Linked DNA regions of Sporocytophaga myxococcoides DSM 11118. The protein of the gene in region 1 interacts with the protein of each later gene in a pairwise test. Links are inferred from orthologs where the notes say so. Each region holds a gene or a part of one and is shown in the gene's direction. Other genes may lie near its edges. The genes, in order: K350_RS0103565 and abc-f.

Region 1 (3,638 bases):
TATGTTGAGGGATGATTTTAATATAAAAATTATTGCAGATATTACCTGTGATATAGATGGTTCCATACCTTGCACCAAACGTCCATCGACTATAAATGATCCTGTTTATGACTACAATCCATTTACGGGGGAGCTTGAATTAGCATTTTCAAACCATGACAATTTAACTGTGATGGCAATCGATAATCTCCCGGGGGAACTTGCGAGGGATGCGAGTAAAGACTTTGGAAGACAGTTGATTGAGAATGTATTGCCCAATCTTCTTGGTGAAGACAAAGATCGGACAATTGAGAAGGCAACTATAACAAAGGCAGGCAAGCTTACTGAAAAATTTGAATATTTAGAAGACTACGTGAAAGGTTAATATTTTGATTTTTAGGTGCATTTGAATATTCGAATGTACGGTTATGTGGATTAAAATATAAATTGCATATTTGCTTTAATAATTATAATTTAAATGGAAAAATATTCATATATCAGTAATGCTCACACAGATTACCTGGATGAACTTTACAAAAGCTACAAAGAAAACCCAGAGTCAGTAGATTATAGCTGGCAGAAATTTTTCGAAGGTTTTGATTTTTCAACTCAGAAATATGGAGAAAACGGTGGTAAAACTAATGGCCACGCGGCAAAAGGCGCAACATCAGTTTCTTCAGATTCAGTTTTAAAAGAAATTAAGGTTAGCCAGCTAATTCATTCTTACAGAAGCAGAGCTCATTTAAAATCTAAAACAAATCCTGTTAGAGAGAGAAAAGACAGAAGTGCTTTGCTTGATCTTAAAGATTTTGGTCTATCGGATGCTGATCTGGATACCTCTTTTCAGGCAGGTGAGCAGTTGGGTATGGCTGGAGCTACTTTGCGTAAAATTGTAGAGACTTTAAAGTATATCTATGAAGGTCCTATCGGATTTGAGTATTCCTATATAAGAGAGCCTGAAATCAGAGAGTGGATTAAAGATAAAGTTGAAAAAGAGTCTCTTAACTTTCAGCTTAGTCTTGATGAGAAAAAAAGAATCCTATATAAACTGAATGAAGCAGTAGTATTTGAAAACTTCCTTCATACAAAATATATAGGTCAGAAAAGATTCTCCCTTGAAGGAGGAGAAACAACAATTCCTGCACTAGATGTTCTGATCAGTAAAGGTGCTGAGCATGGAGTAGAAGAAGTTGTGATTGGTATGGCACACAGAGGAAGGCTAAACGTCCTTGCCAATGTGATGAACAAAACCTATGAGCATATCTTCAATGAATTTGAAGGTACTGCAGTTCCTGATCTTACAATGGGAGATGGTGATGTGAAGTATCACATGGGATATTCCAGTGAGGTAACTACAGTAAACAATAAGAAAGTTTACCTGAAACTGGCTCCCAATCCTTCCCACCTTGAGGCTGTAGATCCTGTGGTTCTTGGATATGTAAGAGCAAAAGCAGACAGATTATACAAATATGATTATAGGAAAATCCTTCCTGTATTGATTCACGGTGATGCTGCTGTTGCAGGTCAGGGAATCGTTTATGAGATCGCTCAGATGTCTAAACTTCCAGGATATAATGTTGGAGGTACTATACATTTTGTAATCAATAACCAGGTAGGTTTTACTACTGACTTTGATGATGCACGTTCTAGTATCTATTGTACAGATGTAGCGAAAATCATTGATGCTCCAGTTTTACACGTAAATGGTGATGATCCGGAAGCTGTTGTATTCTGTATGAAAGTTGCTGCGGAGTACAGACAAAAATTCCAGAGAGATATCTTTATTGATATGGTGTGTTACAGAAGACACGGCCACAATGAAAGTGATGAGCCTAAATTTACGCAGCCCTCTCTCTATAATATTATTGCAAGACATCCTAATCCAAGAGAAGTATACAACAAGAAGCTTATTGAAAAAGGTGATGTTGATGCTCAGCTTGCAAAAAATATGGATAAGGAGTTCAGAGAAATGCTTCAGGATCGCCTTAACCAGGTAAAGCAAAAAGCTCTTCCATATACATTCCAGAAAATGGAAAAGGAATGGCAGGAACTAAGACGTTCTACTCCTGCTGATTTTGAACAATCTCCGGATACTTTCATCTCTCAAGAAACTATCGATAAGGTAGGTAATGCGCTTTCAACTATTCCTGATGGTTTCAAGCCATTGAAGCAAATTGAAAAACTTCTGAAAGAGAGAAAAGAGCAATTCTTTGAAACAAAAGTATTGAACTGGGCAAGTGCAGAGCTACTTGCTTATGGCTCACTTCTTCTTGATAGAAAAATAGTAAGAATAAGCGGACAGGACGTTCAAAGAGGTACATTCTCTCACAGACATGCTGTGTTAAAAGACGCAGAAACAAACGAGCCTTACTTCACTCTTAATAATATAGCAGATAATCAGAAGAGCTTCAGGATATACAACTCATTGTTGTCTGAAAACGCTGTTCTTGGTTTTGAATATGGTTATGCAATGGCCAATCCTAATGCCCTTGTAATCTGGGAAGCACAATTCGGTGACTTTGCTAACGGAGCACAGGTAATGATTGACCAGTTTATTTCAAGTTCTGAGACCAAGTGGCAAAGACAAAACGGAGTTGTGATGTTATTGCCTCATGGTTATGAAGGACAAGGTCCGGAGCACTCAAGTGCAAGATTAGAAAGATTTATAGAGTTAGGTGCTGATTATAACATTATTGTTGCAAACATCACCGAGCCTTCAAACTTCTTCCACGCATTGAGAAGGCAAGTGACCTGGCCTTTCAGAAAGCCATTAATTGTTATGTCTCCTAAGTCGCTTTTAAGAAATCCATCAGTGGTATCTCCAATGAACGAGTTCATGAGTGGCAAATTCAGAGAGATCATTGACGACAAAGAGGCAGATCCTAAAAAAGTGAAAAAAGTTTTATTGTGCTCTGGAAAAGTATATTATGATCTACTTGATGAGAAGGTAAACAATAAGAGAAGTGATGTTGCTATCGTGAGACTTGAACAATTATACCCTCTTGCTCAGGATCAGTTGAACACTATCCTTAACAAGTACAAAGGCGCTAAAGTAGTTTGGGTTCAGGAAGAGCCTGTAAACATGGGAGCATGGGAGTATATATTGAGAAATCTTTATAAGAAAGCTGATATTGATGTAGTTGCCAGAGATGAGGCTGCTTCTCCTGCGGTAGGATACCTGAAAGCTCATAATGAGTCACAAAAAGATCTTGTACAACAAGCATTTGCATAATAATTGAATTAATAACCTTTTTCACTAAATAATAAAGAGAATGGCTTTAGAAATAAAAGTCCCGGTAGTCGGGGAATCTATATCAGAAGTAACAGTTGCAAGATGGAATAAGAAAGACGGGGATTTTGTTAATGCAGATGAACTTCTTTGTGAACTTGAGTCTGACAAAGCAACATTTGAATTAAATGCAGAAACAGCTGGTATCCTTCGTATCAAAGCGAAAGAAGGAGAAACTGTTGTAATCGGTGGACTTCTTTGCGAAATCGAGCCAAGTGGCAAGAGTGAAGCTAAACCAAAAGAGGCAGCCAAAGAAGAAGCTCCAGCTCAAACTTCAGGAAGCTCTGTAATTGAAATGAAGGTTCCAACAGTTGGGGAGTCTATCTCAGAAGTAACACTTGCGCGTTGGTTCAAAAAGAACGGTGAAGCA
Region 2 (3,223 bases), on another replicon or contig:
AATGAGGTAACTCACCCTTGTATTTTTCAACTTCGACACCAAACTTCCTTAAAAAGTCTACGCCTTCATCACTCGCAATACCTTTATATTCAGCATATGAATGAAGGAAAATTACTTTTGAAATTCCAAGACTGAAAATAACTCTGGCGCAGGCAATACAGGGGGAGAGTGTAACATATATAGTTGATCCCTTAATTATTGCACCATTATCTATTGCATAGATAATGGCATTTTGTTCAGCATGCAAGGCAAGAGAACAGCTTCCTTTTGAATCCCGCGGGCACCCCTCTCCTGGCCATTCTTCATCGCAATTATGAGTACCAGCAGGAGGTCCATTATAACCAATTGAAATAATTCTGGTATCTTTGGTAAGTACTGCTCCTACTTGTCTTTTTACACAGTGAGATCTTTTGGAAAGATTTACAGCCAGTTCCATATAAATATCATCAAAAGCGGGTTTATGCATAGGAGTATTTTTAACCCAAAATTAATTAAATAGCATTGAACTTTTACTCCCTGGCCTTCATTATTTGATAAAACTTTCCATACTCCTCTTAATTGGTTAAATTTGCCTTTTATTTTATTATTCTAAAATTATGCTCTCAATAAACAATCTGTCTTTCTATTTTGGTAGTCGTCCACTTTACGAAGATGTTTCCCTACATATAAAGCCTAAAGACAGAATTGGACTAATAGGTGCCAATGGAACAGGCAAATCAACGCTGCTTCGCCTTATTACAGGAGAGTATAAGCCAGACAAAGGAGATATTTCCAGAAGCGGAGAATGTACTATTGGTTTTCTTAATCAGGATCTTCTCTCCTATGATTCTCAGGAGAGCATACTCCATGTAGCGATGCAGGCTTTTGAAGAAGCAATGGCCCTTCAAAAGAAAATCGATGAAGTTCTAAAAGAAATGGAGGTCGATTATAAAGACTCACTAGTTGACAAACTAACTAAACTACAAGAAAGATTTGAAGCATTGGATGGTTATTCGATTCAATCCAAAGCAGAAGAAATACTAGAGGGACTTGGCTTTTCCACTAGAGATCTGGAGAAACCTTTAAAAACATTTTCCGGAGGATGGAGAATGCGGGTGATGCTTGCTAAACTCCTTTTAGCAAAACCATCGCTCCTTCTTCTTGATGAGCCTACCAACCACCTTGACCTTCCATCCATTCAATGGATAGAGAAATATCTAGAAAGTTATGAAGGTGCTATTATTGTAGTTTCTCACGACCGGTATTTTCTTGATAATACTGTAAAAACGGTTGTGGAAGTAACTCAGCAGAATCTTCACATATATGCTGGTAACTATCAATTTTACCTTGAAGAAAAGGCCCTTAGGGCCGAGATTCAGAAAGGAGCCTTTGAAAATCAGCAATCCAAAATCCGCCAAACGGAGCGTTTTATAGACCGTTTCAAAGCAAAAGCATCTAAAGCACGCCAAGTCCAATCACGTGTAAAATCTTTAGAACGTATGGATATGATTGAGGATGTAGTGGAGGAAAATGCAAGGGTTAACTTCAGATTTAAGTTTAGCAAAAATCCAGGAAGAACAATTCTCTCGTTAAAAAATATTTCAAAGTCTTATGCAGACCTTAATATTTTAAGGAATACACATGCAATCATTGAAAGAGGAGATAAAATAGCCCTGATTGGCGCGAATGGTAAAGGAAAATCTACTCTTTTAAGAATCATAGCAGGTACTGAAAATATAGAAGGAGAAAGAACAGAAGGACACAATGTTCTTCAAGGATTTTTTGCACAGCACCAGCTTGAATCTCTAAACGTTAACAACTCTATGCTGGATGAGCTTAAAGAAGCTGGCAGCGACAAATCAGAGTTAGAGCTTCGCTCAGTACTGGGCTGTTTCCTCTTTTCAAATGATGATGTTTTCAAAAAAATCAAAGTATTATCAGGAGGAGAAAAATCAAGAGTAGCACTTGCCAAAACACTGATTTCAGAAGCCAATTTTCTGTTGCTGGATGAGCCAACAAACCACCTGGATATTGTCTCTGTGAATATTCTGATACAGGCTCTTCAACAATATGAAGGAACCTATATTGTAATTTCGCACGACAGACATTTTGTGTCTCAGGTAGCTAATAAAATCTGGTTTATAGAAGACAATGAAATAAAAGAGTATCCCGGAACCTACGAAGAATACTGTTACTGGCAGGAACAAAGAGTTAAAAATCCGACAGCTGCACCTGCAAGCCCTTCACCTAAGAAATCTGAAGAAAAGCCTGTTAAAAATAATATTGAACCAGGAAAGGATATCCAAAAAGAACTAAAGAGCCTCCAAAATCAACTGGATAAAACTGAAGCAAGAATAACGGAACTGGAAAATAAAAAAGTAAAAGTAGAAGAAGAATTGGCAAAGCCTGACGTTTATAGTAATGTTCAAAAACTTGCAGATATTAACTCTAAATATGAGCAGCTTCGTCAGCAACTGGAAGAAGAACAGCAGAAATGGGATGCATATGCAGAAAAAATCCAAGAGCTTGAAGAGAAAAAATAATATGATAAAATCTAAATTTTTAAGGAGACTTTCTAGTCTCCTATTTATTTCGGGCATTATCCAACTGATTTTTAGTAGTAATTTAAAATCACAAGACAAAGCCCTAGTTACACGTGATTGTGTATATGAAGAAACGTTTAAAACGGTATTGCTATATCCTGCTAATTCAGGAACCAATGATGAATTGAATACTCCCATAGTACCTTTAATTCAGAATGTGCCGCTGATTTTAGAATTTGATGAATTAGGAGAAAATACATCGAGCTTATACCTGAAAATCATTCACTGCAATGCAGACTGGACGATCTCTAGCCTTAGCACAGTTCAATACCTTGATGGCTACAATGAAAATTTTATTGAGGATAGAAAGTCATCAATAGGAACACGAATTCCTTATACTCATTACAAAACAACGTTACCTAAAGTAAAAGTAACAGGCAATTACCTTGCGGTCATCTATAGAAGTGGTGATGAATCAGATTTAATTTTAACCAAGAGGTTTATTGTTTTTGATAGCAAAGTAGCTATAGTAGCTGAGCAAAAACCTTCTACAGGAATTAATCAACGCTTCACCCACCAACAACTGGATTTTAATATATTGTACCCTAATATGGAAATTATAAATCCCAGAGGTTCTGTAAAAGTAGTTATTCGGCAAAACAATAGATGGGATAAAGTAATAGACAATTTGCAACCCTTAT

What was found.
Region 2: the proteins of K350_RS0103565 (region 1) and abc-f interact in binary tests that used the Escherichia coli proteins (3 or more experiments, as listed by UniProt). The link is inferred for Sporocytophaga myxococcoides DSM 11118 from one-to-one orthologs.

The regions. Positions count from the first base shown.
Region 1 is NZ_AUFX01000004.1:164,491-168,128, reverse strand. Bases 106-3,411 are described here. They hold K350_RS0103565 (2-oxoglutarate dehydrogenase E1 component), read left to right. Parts: upstream 106-457; coding sequence 458-3,211; downstream 3,212-3,411. Other genes in these bases: odhB (2-oxoglutarate dehydrogenase complex dihydrolipoyllysine-residue succinyltransferase), read left to right, coding at 3,252-3,411; K350_RS0103570 (NAD(P)-dependent oxidoreductase), read left to right, coding at 106-364. In the rest of the region: more of K350_RS0103570, read left to right, coding at 1-105; more of odhB, read left to right, coding at 3,412-3,638. UniProt on the Escherichia coli protein: E1 component of the 2-oxoglutarate dehydrogenase (OGDH) complex which catalyzes the decarboxylation of 2-oxoglutarate, the first step in the conversion of 2-oxoglutarate to succinyl-CoA and CO(2).
Region 2 is NZ_AUFX01000014.1:11,985-15,207, reverse strand. Bases 169-3,059 are described here. They hold abc-f (ribosomal protection-like ABC-F family protein), read left to right. Parts: upstream 169-596; coding sequence 597-2,522; downstream 2,523-3,059. Other genes in these bases: K350_RS0116950 (type IX secretion system plug protein), read left to right, coding at 2,524-3,059; K350_RS0116960 (deoxycytidylate deaminase), read right to left, coding at 169-466. Outside these bases: more of K350_RS0116960, read right to left, coding at 1-168; more of K350_RS0116950, read left to right, coding at 3,060-3,223. UniProt on the Escherichia coli protein: Genetic data indicate it may be involved in ribosome assembly or function.